DNA from 2 places in the Thermanaeromonas sp. DSM 22490 genome. Region 2 is predicted to be linked to the other one. Evidence: riboswitches for the same ligand, from Rfam matches in the RefSeq annotation. Region 2 holds a riboswitch; the other holds the start of a gene.
What was found. A riboswitch is a leader RNA that binds a small molecule or an ion and turns the genes downstream of it on or off. The one in region 2 is predicted to bind glycine.
Positions count from the first base shown of each region.

Region 1 (7,211 bases), on a different contig from region 2:
CTACCACCAGGCTATAAGTTACTTCCCGGTCATGGAGCACCGCCCGCCCCCCTGTCAAACGCCGTACCAGGCCTAGCCCCCTTTCCTGGAGGGCACCCAAATCGATTTCCTTCTCGACTGACTGGGCATAGCCCAAGGAGATGGTCGGCGGGTCCCAGCCGTAGAAGCGCACGGTAGGGGGCGCGTTGCCCGCACGATGTTGTTGCAAGATAGCTTCATCTATAGCCATATTGGTAGGCCCGTCAGCTATTCCTGTATCCAGAAGGCGCCACATCTCTGCCATGGCTTTAGTATCACCCAATTTATATTTCGACTAGGACGGCCAGGATTTCCTGCTTTATTTTTTCTGCCACTTAAGGATAGGATTGCGGGCGGCACCTGCTTCATCTAGCCGCCGCACCGGTGTACTATGGGGCGCATTGTGCAAGAGTTCCGGCTTGCTTACTGCTTCTTCAGCAATGGCAATCAAAGCCCTAGCAAAGGCGTCCAGCACCTCTTTAGGCTCAGTTTCGGTAGGTTCGATCATCATGGCTTCCGGGACAATAAGGGGGAAGTAAATGGTAGGGGCATGGAAGCCGTAATCTAAAAGCCGCTTGGCTATGTCCAAGGTGCGCACTCCCGCCTCTTTTATTTTGGGGCCAGGGTTGATCACAAATTCATGTTTACAGATGCGGTCATAGGGTACGTTGAAGTGGGGGCGCAGGAGGCTGAGCAAATAATTGGCGTTAAGAACGGCCTGCTCGCTGACCTCTTTTAAGCCCTTGGGTCCCAGAGTGCGGATATAGGTATAGGCTTTTACCATAACGCCAAAATTGCCGTAGAAAGCCTTCATCTGCCCTATGCTTTGAGGACGGTCGTAGTCTAGGTAGTACTGCCCTTTAGTTGCATCGAAACTGACCACAGGTACAGGTAAGAAGGGGGCCAGGTGCTCTTTTACCCCGACCGGACCGCTGCCGGGCCCGCCTCCACCATGGGGGGTGGAAAAGGTTTTATGCAGGTTAAGGTGCACTACATCAAAGCCCATATCCCCCGGCCGGGTAATACCCATAACGGCATTGAGGTTGGCCCCATCGTAGTAGAGCAGGCCGCCGGCTTTATGCACCATTTCAGCCATAGTTATAATATCACTTTCAAAAAGACCCAAGGTGTTGGGATTGGTGAGCATGAGGGCTGCGGTATCCGGCCCTAAAGCCTTTCGCAAGGCTTCTAGGTCCACCAGCCCCTGGTCGTTGGAGGGTATTTGGACCACTTCCAGGCCAGCCATGGCAGCGCTGGCCGGATTGGTCCCGTGGGCCGAATCCGGTACCAGCACCTTCTTCCGCTGGGTCTCGCCGCGGCTCCGGTGGTACGCAGCAATGATAAGTAATCCCGCCAGTTCGCCATGGGCTCCGGCCGCCGGCTGCAGCGTCACGGCGTCCATACCGGTAATTTCGGCCAGATACTTTTGTAAGTGATACATAAGCTCCAGCGACCCCTGGGCTGCCTCCCGCGGCACACAGGGGTGCAAATCGGTGAAGCCGGGCAAGCTGGCTACCACTTCATTGACCTTGGGGTTGTATTTCATAGTGCAGGAACCCAAGGGATAAAAGCCGGTATCCACCCCGTAGTTTTTGCTGGAAAGGTGGGTGAAATGGCGCACTACTTCTATTTCGCTTAATTCGGGTAGCTCAGCGTCTTTCCGCCGGCGGTAAGCCTCCGGCAGGTGGTTTTCTACTTCTCCTGGCACATCTAGCGGCGGAAAGACATAGCCTTTCCGGCCGGGAGCTCCCAGTTCCCAGAGAAGCGGTTCTACTGCCACTGTTTACAACCCCCTCATTACTTCTACTAAGCGGTCTATTTCCGACCGCGTCCGCACCTCAGTGACACAGAAAAGCATGGCTCCTTCCAATTCCGGGTAAAAGCGTCCCAGGTCAAAGCCACCCGCTATACCGGCGCGCATCAGGCGGTCAGCTACTTGGGAAGGAGCTTGGGAGGCGCGGATGGCAAATTCATGGAAGAAGGGCCCGTTGAAGACCGGCTTTATCCCTTTTATTTTTAGGAGTTGTTCAAAAGCGTAATGCGCTTTAAGCAAGCACTGGCGGGCCACTTCTTTAAGCCCTTCCTTGCCCAGGCAGGAAAGGTATATGGTAGCCGCTAGGGCGCAAAGGGCTTCGTTAGAACAAATATTGGAAGTAGCTTTCTCCCGCCTTATATGTTGCTCTCTGGCCTGGAGGGTAAGGACAAAGGCTCTGCGGCCTTCTACATCAACTGTCTGGCCTACAATCCGTCCCGGCAGGCGTCGCACAAACTTCTCCTTAGCGGCCATAAAGCCTAAATAAGGCCCGCCAAAGTTCAAAGGATTGCCCAGGCTCTGGCCTTCGCCCACCGCCAGGTCAGCGTCATATTCTCCGGGCGGCGCCAATATGCCTAAGGAGATGGGATTTACCACTGCTATGAAAAGGGCCCCCACCTTATGAGCCAGTTCACTGGCTTCGGTCATAGGCTCCAGCTGCCCCACAAAATTTGGCTGTTGAAGGATGACGCCGGCTACGTCCCGGTCAGCTATTCTCGCCAGTTCCTCTAGGGAAGTCCGGCCGTCCTCCCAGGGAATCTCTACTAGCTCAATTCCCTGGCCACGGGTATAAGTGTGGAGAACGGCGCGGTACTGGGGGTTAAGTCCGCGGGAGAACAGAATCTTCTGGCGCCTGGTAGCTCCGCAGGCCACCAGGGCTGCCTCGGCCGTAGCCGTAGCGCCATCGTAGTGAGAGGCATTAGCTACGTCTAAACCTGTTAGGGCACAAATGAGGGACTGGAATTCAAATATGGCCTGGAGGGTGCCCTGGCTCACCTCCGGTTGGTAAGGAGTATAAGCTGTGTAAAATTCGGAACGAGACAGTAAAGCAGGTACCACACTGGGTATGTGGTGTTCGTATGCTCCTGCGCCCAGAAAGGAAATCAAATCGGTCCGGTTCCTGCCGGCCAGTTCCTGGAGATGGCGTAAGACTTCTGCTTCAGCTAAAGGCTCAGGTAAGTCCAGTTCCCGTTTAAGTTTCACTTCCTCCGGAATATCCGCAAACAGGTCTTCTATCCCTTCCACGCCGCAGGCTTTAAGCATTTCTTCCCTTTGGGCTGAGGTGGTGGGAATATAAGTCATAACTTTATTCCTCCTCAAGCAACTTCTGATAGGCTTCAGCACCCAGTAAACTTGCTATTTCTGAAGGGTCCGCCAGTTCCACTTCAATCATCCAGCCCTTACCGTAAGGATCTTGGTTAATCTTCTGCGGTTCCTCCAACAGTTCTTCGTTGACAGCTACTACTCTGCCGGAAACCGGCATATAAACATCGGAGGCAGATTTAACCGATTCCACTACGCCAAAACTATCGCCCGCACTAAATTCGTCCCCCACCTGGGGGAGTTCCACAAATACAATGTCACCTAGCGATTGCTGGGCGTAATCAGTAATGCCGATTCTACAGCGGTTGCCCTTTAGTTGCAGCCATTCATGCTCTTTAGTGTAAAATAAGCCCTCAGGAATAATCATGGTAATGACCCTCCTTATTTTTTCTTCCGGCTGTAGAAGGGTAATGATACTACCCGTGCCGGGTGTTCCCGTCCCCGGATAATTACACTTAAGCTTTCTCCTACCTGGCCATAAGTTTTTTCTACCAGGGCCAGGGCGACATTCTGGCCCAAAGCAGGGGCGAAGGATCCGGAAGTAATGCGCCCCACCTCCCGGCCAGCTGTGCTCACCGGATAGTCGGGCCGGGGAATGTTCCGGTCCAGCATTATAAGGCCAATAAGGTGGCGCGGAGGCCCATCTTCTTTTTGCTGTTTTAAAATTTCACTACCGTTAAATTCCCCTTTTTCCGTGCGCACAAAGCGCCCCAGGCCGGCCTCTATGGGGGTGATTTCCGGGCTCAGCTCATGCCCGTAAAGGGGCATAGCCGCCTCCAGGCGCAAAACGTCGCGCGCTCCTAAACCGCAAGGTTTCAAGCCCTTATCCCGCCCTGCTTCCAGCAACTCCCGCCAAATTTTGGGTCCCTCTGCCGGGTCCATATAGAGCTCGAAGCCGTCTTCTCCCGTATAACCGGTGCGGGAGATAAGGCAAAAGACTCCTCGCACCTTGCCATAAGTCCAGCGATAGTACCCCAGGTCCTGAAGATTAATATCAGTTAGCGGCTGCAATATGGGTGCTGCTTCCGGGCCCTGTAAAGCCAGCTGCAGCGTGGCCGGGGAAGCATCGGTGATGACCACATCGGCGTTCAATTCCTTAGCATTATTCTGTACCCATTCTAAGTCCTTAAGAGTATTGGCAGCATTGACTACCAAGAGAAATTTCTCCTCTTCCAGGCGGTAAACCAAAATGTCATCTACGGTACCGCCGTCTTGATAGCACATGGGGCTGTAAATAACCTTATCTCCCTGGGCCAGGGAAGCATCATTAGTGATCAAATGCTGGACCAGGCGGAAGGCATCCGGCCCTTTTATCTCAATCTCTCCCATGTGGGAAACGTCAAAGAGCCCGGCTTGGGTTCTTACTGCCCGGTGTTCCTCCAGTATACTCGTATATTGCAGGGGCATAATCCAGCCCCCGAATTCCACCATTCGGGCACCTGCTGATATATGCTCCTCATAAAGGGGTGTCTTCTTCCCGGTTTCTGTACCCATAATCTCACCTCAACAAATATAGTATGGCCGGAAAAAATTAAGAGGCCCATACCGTTATTAAAACGGTGTGAGCCTCTGTCTGCTTACCTGAGAGATTAGGCTTCAAAGCCTTACCCCTTTGGTGTCTCCCGTAAGGGAGAACTCTCCAGAGCCGCGTCCAGGAGTAGTACTTTTGCCTGAGAGTTTCCCCCGTGCTGCCACCCACAGCCGGGCTTGCTCCTTCGGCGCCCCTACCCTGTCTTTCTCTTTTGTCAGGAGGGGTCTCTTCTACTCCCTTCCTTCGCCCTATATGAAGTTGTAATTAACTCATGGGCTAATAAATTAATTCGACATTTACGACCTATTATCCTTCTTGTATGAAAATTTTTTTATAATTATCATCCCATCAGATCGCGCATTAAAGAACGTGCAGTGGGACAAGCGGCCACGCCACCCTCCCCCGTTTCTCGTAATGAAGGTGGGAGACTGCGACCTACTTGGACCATAGCGGCTACTACTTCATCTAACGGAATATATGAGGGCAAACCGGCCAGGGCCATATCCGCAGCCGCCAGGGCATGGGCTGCCCCTATAGCATTGCGTTTCACACAGGGTATTTCTACCAGGCCGCCCACCGGATCGCAGACCAATCCCAGCCAGCCCTTCAGGGCAATAGCTGCTGCGTCTATAGCCTGGCGCGGCTGGCCACCGGCCACCTCTACGGCTGCAGCGGCGGCCATGGCGCTGGCCACACCGCATTCTGCCTGGCAGCCGAGGGCCGCACCGGAGAGAGAAGCCTGTTTGCCTATAACTATACCTATGCCAGCAGCCGTAAAAAGGCCATCTACCAGAACTTCATCCTTCCAGCCTTTTTCTGCCTGCAAGGCCAGAAGGACCCCAGGCAGGATGCCACAGGAACCGGCCGTAGGTGCAGCAACTATACGCCCCATGCAGGCGTTGACTTCGGCCACAGCCATGGCCAGGGCAATAGCCCGTCCGGTAGTGCCACCCGATAGACTTTCCCCCTTTTCCCGCGCAGCTTCTAGCAGCCTGGCTCCTCCACCTATCAGGCCGCTGGGGGATCGCATATCCTCTGTCAGTCCCCTTTGAGCAGCGGCCCGCATTATCTCTAACCTTTCCATCATCTTCTGCCTGATGGAAGCTTCATCCTGCCCGCTTAAACTCGCCTGGTATTGTATTACCACCTGGAACAGGGGCAGGTTTTTCCCTTCTGCCTCGGCTAAGAGTTCAGATGCTCTTTTCCAGCTACACAGGGTCAATACGAATCACCCGCTCCATTACCGGCCAGGCCCGCAGGCCAGCGATTATTTCTTCCGGAATACTATCATCCGTCTCCAACACCATTAAAGCCCGCTGGCCCAGGCCTTCCCGGGAAACCCGCATGCTGGCAATATTGATACTTTGGCCGGCCAGCAAAGCGGTTACTGCGGCTATAATTCCGGGCTGATCTTTATAGGCAGCCACCAGGGTGGGCAATTCACCGGTGACTTCCACCGGAAATTGGTCGATCTTGGTGACCACCACCTGGGCACCTCCTAAAGAGGAACCCATTACCTCTACCTTGCGGGAACTACCTTTTAAGATGAGAAGTGCTGAATTGGGATGTACCTCGCCCAAATCTTTTTCTTTAAAACTAATTTTAAGCCCCTTGTCCCGGGCCAGGTCTAAAGCCTGGCGTACCCGTTCGTCGTCTACGTTCAAGCCTAGCAAACCTGCCACCAGAGCCCTGTCCGTACCATGCCCCCGGTAAGTGCGGGCGAAGGACCCGTGGAGGAAAATATCTGCTTCTAGGGGTTCTTCGCTTAAGATAGCCCGGGCTAGCCGGCCGATGCGCACCGCTCCGGCTGTATGGGAACTGGAAGGGCCTATCATAACAGGGCCGATAACCTGGAAAACATCCATGGTTTATCCCTACCCGGCTACAATGGCTGTACCAGACTTGCCTGCCACGGCAGCAGCCGCTTTACTTAAAGATCCGATAATAGCCTTTTCGCCGCCCGCCTCTACAAAGCTGATGGCAGCTTCGATCTTGGGACCCATGCTTCCCGGTGGGAATTGGCCTTCCGCCAGATATTTTTTAGCTTCCGCCACTGTCAGCTGCGAAACTGCCCTCTGGGTGGGTTTGCCGAAATCCAGATAGACCTGTTCCACTTCAGTTAACAGGAATAAAACCTCTGCTCCGACTTCGCTGGCCAAAAGGCGCGCCGCCCGGTCCTTATCGATTACCGCCTCTACACCCCAAAGGCTCCCGTCGGGCCGGCGGACAACCGGTATGCCTCCTCCTCCGGCGGCCACTACAATAATACCTGCTTGAACCAGGGCCTTGATAGCCTCTTTTTCAATTATTTCTAAGGGCTGGGGAGAAGGTACTACTCGCCGCCAGCCGCGATGGCTATCCTCCACTACCTTATATCCTTTTTCGGCTGCCAGTTTGCGCGCTTCCTCCTCAGTATAAAAGGGTCCAATGGGTTTGGTGGGATTTTGAAAAGCCGGATCTGCCGGATCTACCACTACCTGAGTGACCAGGGATACTACTGGCACCTTTAACCCTATGCGTTGCAAT
Region 1 is NZ_JBJHHE010000004.1:159,805-167,015, reverse strand. Features, by position in the region: gene AC1BI1_RS04805 (lipoate--protein ligase family protein) at 1-283, opposite strand, end outside; gene gcvPB (aminomethyl-transferring glycine dehydrogenase subunit GcvPB) at 338-1,798, opposite strand; gene gcvPA (aminomethyl-transferring glycine dehydrogenase subunit GcvPA) at 1,802-3,133, opposite strand; gene gcvH (glycine cleavage system protein GcvH) at 3,138-3,521, opposite strand; gene gcvT (glycine cleavage system aminomethyltransferase GcvT) at 3,536-4,648, opposite strand; glycine riboswitch at 4,722-4,799, opposite strand; glycine riboswitch at 4,803-4,928, opposite strand; gene sdaAA (L-serine ammonia-lyase, iron-sulfur-dependent, subunit alpha) at 5,026-5,907, opposite strand; gene sdaAB (L-serine ammonia-lyase, iron-sulfur-dependent subunit beta) at 5,894-6,550, opposite strand; gene arcC (carbamate kinase) at 6,560-7,211, opposite strand, start outside.
Region 1: another riboswitch for glycine. It lies ahead of gcvT (glycine cleavage system aminomethyltransferase GcvT); the one in region 2 lies ahead of AC1BI1_RS06405 (GrdX family protein).

Region 2 (7,211 bases):
TTAGGAGATAAAAGGTGATATAGCTTTCTCCATGGCGTCCACTTCAAACTCTTTAATCTGGGCCACCACTTCCCCCTGCTTTAAGAGCAGCACAGCAGGAACTTTGTCTATACCGTAACGCCTGGCCACCCTGGTGTTACGGTAAGTGTCTATTTTTGTTACCTTAATCCTGTCCCCCAGCTTTTCTTGGAGTTTCTCCACCTTGGCCATTACCGGCAGGCTGGCCTCCACCATGGGGCTCCAGAAGGCCAGCAAGACGGGTTTATCAGGCCGCAATACTTCTAGGCGGAAAAATTCCTCTTCCCGGATATATTTTTCCGCCGCCATGGCCGCGATGGCTCCATCGGCCGCGGCCGTCACTACCTGGCGCAAGAATTTTTCCCGGCAGTCCCCGGCAGCATATACTCCTTCCACCGAAGTCTCCATAATCTCGTTGGTCCTAATGTAACCGCGGGCATCCATTTCTATCTTGCCCTGCAAGAAAGAGGTATTAGGAACCGTTCCCACGAAGAAGAATATGCCGTCAGCGGGCAACTCTTCCAGTTCGCCTGTTTTGATATTCTTTATTACTACCGCAGTGACAGCTTCATCGCCCTTTATTTCTTCCACCACTGAATTCCACTTAAATTTAAGCTTGGGATTGGCAAAAGCCCTCTCCTGGATGACTTTAGTGGCGTCCAGGATCCCCTCATCGTGAATGACAACTAAAGTTACTTCCGCGGCAAAATTAGTAAGGTAAATAGCCTCTTCCACGGCCGCATCGCCGTTGCCCACCACCACTACGCTGGCATCGGTATAAAAGTCGGCGTCACAGGTGGCACAATAAGATACACCCCTGCCGCGGAACTCCCTCTCTCCTTTAATCCCTAGTACCCGAGGCTCAGCACCGGAAGCAATAATTACCGCTTTAGCCAGGTAGGTATCTTGCTTTTGGGTTTTTATTACCTTCTCGTAACCGCGGAAATCGACTTCCGTCACTTCGTCTCTTATAATCTCACAGCCGAAGTGCCGGGCATGCTCGGCCATCCTGTCCGTAAGCTCCGCTCCTCCGGCGCTCAAAGTGCCGGGCCAGTTTTCAATGGTCTTGGTGCTGGCGATCTGCCCGCCGTGGCGCGCTTTTTCTAAAATAACCGTTTTGAGCCGCGCCCTGGAGGCGTACAAACCCGCAGTCAGTCCGGCCGGCCCGCCACCTATTATAAGTACATCAACTTCCCTGGTGCTCACCTCTATCCACTCCTTCCTTAACTTTCTTTACCTTACATAAAATTGGTAACTTCCACTCCTCCGGCCAGATCGGAAAGCTCTATTGTTTGGCTTATTAATTCCCAGTCCAGCAGGCGAAAATGAGCCAGGGTATGAACGTCGTAATCCGACCGGCTACCAACCTCCCTTTGCCTCTTCTCCAGCATGTCTATAGCCCTTTCCATAAGGGTGATGGATTTGGTATCTAAGATGCCCGACCTGGGTCGGGGTTCCAGCAAAGCCAGGCTACGATACGGGTTTTGCCAGGGTTTAAGGCTGCCCATTAGAGGATGGCTCAGCAAAAGGCAGCCTTGATAGATGAGTTTACGCGCTTCTTTAAAGACCTGGAGCGTCCCTCCCGGTACCAACAGCAAGCGCCCTTGACTAAACTTTATATCGGGATTATTGGTCACCACCCAGGTCTGTCCGTAGCCGCTCATGATAAGTTTATTTTTCCCTCCCCCGCCTTAAACTAACAACCTTTATAACCTTCGTTATCCGGGTTCTCATCCGAAAGCCTTCGCACCTGCTAGGAGCATAACAAAAGAGGCTATCCACCCTTAGTTAGGGTGAATAGCCTCTGTCCTTCCACCTGAGAGAATAGGCGCTAACGCGCCTTACCCCTTGGGTGTTCCCCCTGAAATACGGTAAGTGCATTCAGCGGGGAAGCTCTCCAGAGATGCGTCCGAGAGCAGTGCTTTTGCCTGAGAGTTTGGGCTTGGGGCCCTCACCGCAGGCCCTCGCCTTGCTCCTTCGGCGCCCGGTCAAACACCCGGGTCTCTCCTGCTCTCCTCAACCGCCAACCCTTATTTAGTTTTACTTTATTTTTGTTCTTGTTTTCACTAGTATTATATTCTACATGGCATTAAATTCTCCTTCTAACAATCTAAAAAATTTTTACCCTCTCTACCCTCACCGTGGCCTATCGGTGAATAATCAATTGGTCAGGCTATGCAAAGGAGGTGGAACGCGTCGCCGGGCAACGTCCGGGAATTGGAAAATGTCCTGGAGAGGGCTGTCATCTTGGCTGAAGACCAGGAAATCCATCCCCATCACCTCGCCATAGGTTATCCGGGCAAAAAGAAAGGGGTAAGGGATATCTCCCCCCTTTATAAAGTACGGATAGAAGCGGAAAAGGAGGCCATCATCCAGGCCCTAGAAGCTTTTGGAGGAGAAAAAACACGGGCCGCCAAGGCCTTAGGCCTCTCCCGCCAGGCCCTTTATGCTAAAATGTCCCGCTATGGCCTGCTTAAAAAATAATGTCAACTCTTTTTAACGTGTAAAACCCAATTGACATTGGGGTTGTTAGGCCGCCTAGCGCTGGCGGCCTTTTTCTTTTGGCACGCTTTTTGCTAATGAAAATAAACGATAACCAGGAGAAGTTGAACAGAGGAGGCGTGCCAGTGAAACTGGCTATTTCCGGGAAGGGCGGCGTCGGCAAAACAACCATCGCCGCAGGTTTAATCAGGTGCTTTGCCCAGCGAGGTTACCAGGTATATGCCGTCGATGCCGATCCTGATACCAGCCTGGGAATGGTCCTGGGTCTTCCTGAGGAAAGGCTTGGTACCCTGAAACCTATTGTTGATATGCGAGAGTTGATTGTCGAACGCACCGGCGGTAGCGGGGCCTTCTTTTCTTTAAACCCGGAAGTAGATAGCCTGCTGGAGGATTACACCATCAGAAGCGGTAATATCCTTTTTTTGAAAATGGGGGCCATAAAACCGGGGGGTTCCACATGCTATTGCCGGGAAAATGCCGTCTTAAATGCTATGGTTAATTCCCTCGTCTTAAAACGCCGGGAAATGGTGGTTTTAGATATGGGTGCCGGCATTGAACACCTTACCCGGGGTACGGCCCGGGGGGTAGATCTTATGCTTATTGTTACCGAACCCACCCTGGTGAGTATCCAAACTGCCCGGGTCGTCCAAAAACTGGCCGCAGAACTTGGTATTGCACGAATCAAATTTGTGGGCAATAAATTGCGTCAACCCAGGGATGAAGAATTTATCCTTAGCCACCTGCCGCCAGGTGACGTTATTGGTCTGATCCCCTTCCAAACGGAAATTTTAGACCAGGCTGCCGGTTTTATCGGTGAGCAGTCTTTTACGGCAGCAGGTATCGCCGAGCTGGCTACTAGGTTGCTGAGCTAACTAGATGTTGCCCGGGCATATGCCGGAGAACCGGAGTTCTCCGCAAAGATAGCCGTGGCATTAATTAAGGAAGTAAAAACCAAGGAGGTTAAGTAATATGCCCAGGGACCGTGATATTACCACCACTATATCACCCCTTACAGGCCCACCCCCTTTTCTTAACCCTCCCCTAAAAGGCCAACGATATTCATGTCTTCATTTCCCAACTGGGTGACCGGCCCCATAGCGGGCCAGAGTGTGCCCTGGCGTGGGGGAAAAACTTACATAGTTTAAATATCCTGGCTTTCATACCGGGTTACAGCATATCTAAAAGCTTTGCAAGGAGGTCGGGTTAACTAAATGATATTCAATAATAAAAACCCTCCGCTTCTTGGGCGGACAAAGACAAAACCTAGCTTAGAGCCGGAAAAACGGATGCTGGAGGTAGGGGTTTGCGCCATAAGCGATTGGGAAGGCCAGATAGGATGTCTGGCTGTAACTTAAAACCAGCACTAATGCTTAAAAGCTTGCGGCGTTGCCGCATATTCTTCAAGGAGGTTGATGCTGATGGCTAACCCGTGTAAGGTTTCTTTGGATCCGGCTGTTTGCGAGATGGTAGAAAAGGCCAGGCGCGTGAAGGTGGAGACGGTCTGGGACCGCTACCAGGCTATGCTCCCCCAGTGCGGTTTTGGTGAAACCGGGCTGTGCTGCCGGCACTGCCTGCAGGGACCCTGCCGCATTGATCCCTTCGGCGGCGAGCCCAAGATCGGCATCTGCGGGGCTACTGCGGACGTCATTGTAGCCCGGGGCCTCGATCGCGCCATAGCGTCCGGGGCGGCATCCCACTCCGGCCACGCTAGACATTTAGCCCACACCCTGAAGATGGCGGCCAAGGGCAAGGCACGTGACTATACTATTAAGGACAGGGCCAAGCTGCGCTCTGTGGCTGCGCGCCTCGGCATCCCCACCGAGGGGAGAAGTATCGCCGAGATCGCTTTGGACGTGGCGGAGGCGGCCTTGGCGGACTTTCACGAGAAAGAGACGCCGGTCATGTGGGCAGCCACCACGGTGACTAAGAAGCGGGCCAAACTCCTTTCGGAACGAGGTTTGCTCCCCAAGGGTATAGACTACGAGGTATCCGATATCATGCACCGTACTCATTACGGCGCGGACGCAGACCCCATGAACCTTCTTGTGGGCGGTCTGCGCTGCGGCTTGGCGGACCTGGCCGGCTGCTATATGGGCACTGACCTGTCCGACATCCTCTTCGGTACTCCCCAGCCAGTGGTGACCGAGGCCAATATGGGTGTGCTGAAGGCCGATGCTGTCAACGTGGCAGTACACGGCCATAACCCGGTCCTTTCCGATGTGATCGTGGCAGTGGCCAAGGAGATGGAGGCCGAGGCCAAGGCAGCCGGCGCCTCTGGCGTGAATGTGGTGGGTATCTGCTGTACCGGCAACGAGGTGATGATGCGGCATGGCATTCCGGCCTGCACCCATTCGGTGAGCCAGGAGATGGCGCTGATCACCGGCGCGCTGGATGCCGTGGTGGTGGATTACCAATGCATTATGCCCTCCCTGGCTACGGTGGCCGAATGCATGGGCACTAAGCTCATCACTACCATGGAGATCACCAAGATCCCCGGTGCCATCCACATCGACTTTTCAGAGGAGACGGCCGGGGAGAACGCCCGGGAGATTATCCGCCTGGCCATCGAGACCTTCTCCCGTCGCCGGGGTAAGCCGGTAGATATACCGCAATATAAGACCAAGGTGGTGGCGGGCTTCTCCGTGGAAGCCATTCTGAAAGCCCTGGCCAAGCTAAACGCCGAGGATCCTTTGAAACCCCTGATCGACCAGATCGCCTCCGGCAATATACGAGGAGTCTGCCTCTTCGCCGGGTGCAACAACGTTAAGGTTCCGCAGGACCAGAACTTCACCGCCATAGCACGTAGGCTTCTTAAAGAGAACGTACTGGTCCTGGCTACCGGATGCGGGGCGGGGGCACTTATGCGCCACGGATTCATGGATCCGGCCAACGTAGGCGAGCTCTGCGGAGAAGGCTTAAAGACGGTCCTGACAGCCATCGGCGAGGCCAACGGCCTGGGTGGACCTCTGCCGGCGGTGCTCCACGTAGGCTCCTGCGTAGACAACTCGCGGGCGGTGGCCTTGGCCGTGGCGGTGGCCGACCGGCTGGGCGTGGACACGGATCAGCTCCCGGTGGTGGCTTCGGCTGCTGAGGCGGTGGCGGAGAAGGCTATCTCCATCGGCACTTACGCTGTGGCCATAGGCTTGCCCACCCACGTCGGGGTCATGTTGCCTGTCGTAGGCAGCTCCCTGGTCACCAAGGTGCTGACGGAGAAAGTCAAGGAGTTGACCGGTGGTTACTTCATCGTGGATCCCGATCCCGAGTCCGCGGCCAAAAAGCTCCTGGCGGCCATCGATGAGCGCCGGGCTGGTCTGGGGCTCAGCGTTCCGGGAGGTGGGCGTAGATGATACGTAAGGAGATCTTCGTCCGTTATGAACGGTGTATGGGCTGCCATTCCTGTGAGCTGGCGTGCGCCGTGAGCCACACCGCGGCCCGAGACTTGTTTGGGGCTCTCTTGGGGGGCGAAAGGCCACAGAAGCGCATCTACGTGGACCAGGTAGGCCGGGTGAAAGCCCCAGCCGTCTGCCGGCAATGTGAAGATGCCCCTTGTGTGGCTGTCTGTATGACGGGCGCGATGCACAGCCGGGAGGATGGCGTTAACGTGGTTGACTTGCCCCAGTGCATCGGTTGCTGGATGTGTGCCATGGCCTGCCCCTTCGGTGCGGTGGGCCGGGGCGAGGGCAAGGCCATAAAGTGCGACCGGGAGTGCCTGGATGAGGAGGGTGTGCCGGCCTGCGTTCGAGCCTGCCCCACCGGGGCCCTGGTCTTTAAGACTGTGGAGGAGTTTGAGGCCGAACGGCGCCTGGCGGCCATCGCTTCACTGAAATAGCGGTTTTCGGGTAAGGGCGGGTGGGTAAGGCCATACCCTCCGCCCTCTCGTCCCAAAGTTGAAAAAGCTCAAAAGAAGGGCTGCTACTAATGTGGTGTCTATTTTGAGGGGCGGGAGGTAAAGCTTAATGATCGTTCAGCAGCTATTTCTTCTCTCCATTCTCCTGTATATCGCCGGAGCAGTTGCCTCCCTGGCGCTGAATAGAGCCGGTAAAATGGCCAACTATGCTTCAGGAATAAGCGCCTTTGCGGCAGCGATCGCCGGGATGGCTTCGGCCATCCCGGTCTTCGCTCGTGGAACGGGCTTCACCGTGGAAGCGGTGGGGGTTATACCTTTTGCGCGCTTTATTATCCAGGTCGATATTTTTTCTGCCTTTATGGTGCTGGTCATTTCGCTGCTGGCGGCCGCTACAGCTATTTACTCCCTTTCTTACCAGGAAGAGTATATCGGGAGGGGCGCTGGAGTACTGGGCTTTTTGAATAACATTTTCCTTGCCTCCATGGTCCTGGTAGTTACCAGCGGCAACGCCTTCTATTTTCTTATTTTTTGGGAGCTAATGACCCTGGCTTCTTGTTTTTTGGTTAGTTTTGAACAAGAAAGCAAAGAGGCTGTCGATGCGGGTTTTCTCTATTTCCTGGTGGCCCACGCGGGGACAGCCATGATTATGCTTTCGTTTTTCATATTCTTTCTTTACACGGGTAGCTTTGATTTCGCCTCCTTCCGTAGCGCGAACTTTTCGCCGGTGACCAAGAATTTGGCTTTCTTACTGGCCTTCTTCGGATTCGGGGCCAAGGCCGGTATTATTCCCCTCCACATCTGGTTACCACGGGCTCACCCTGCGGCTCCTTCCAACGTTTCCGCC
Region 2 is NZ_JBJHHE010000007.1:12,529-19,739, reverse strand. Features, by position in the region: gene trxB (thioredoxin-disulfide reductase) at 1-1,224, opposite strand; gene AC1BI1_RS06405 (GrdX family protein) at 1,257-1,682, opposite strand; glycine riboswitch at 1,821-1,921, opposite strand; glycine riboswitch at 1,925-2,038, opposite strand; gene AC1BI1_RS06400 (helix-turn-helix domain-containing protein) at 2,194-2,502, shown strand; gene AC1BI1_RS06395 (ATP-binding protein) at 2,646-3,392, shown strand; gene cooS (anaerobic carbon-monoxide dehydrogenase catalytic subunit) at 3,939-5,867, shown strand; gene AC1BI1_RS06385 (4Fe-4S dicluster domain-containing protein) at 5,864-6,349, shown strand; gene hyfB (hydrogenase 4 subunit B) at 6,477-7,211, shown strand, end outside.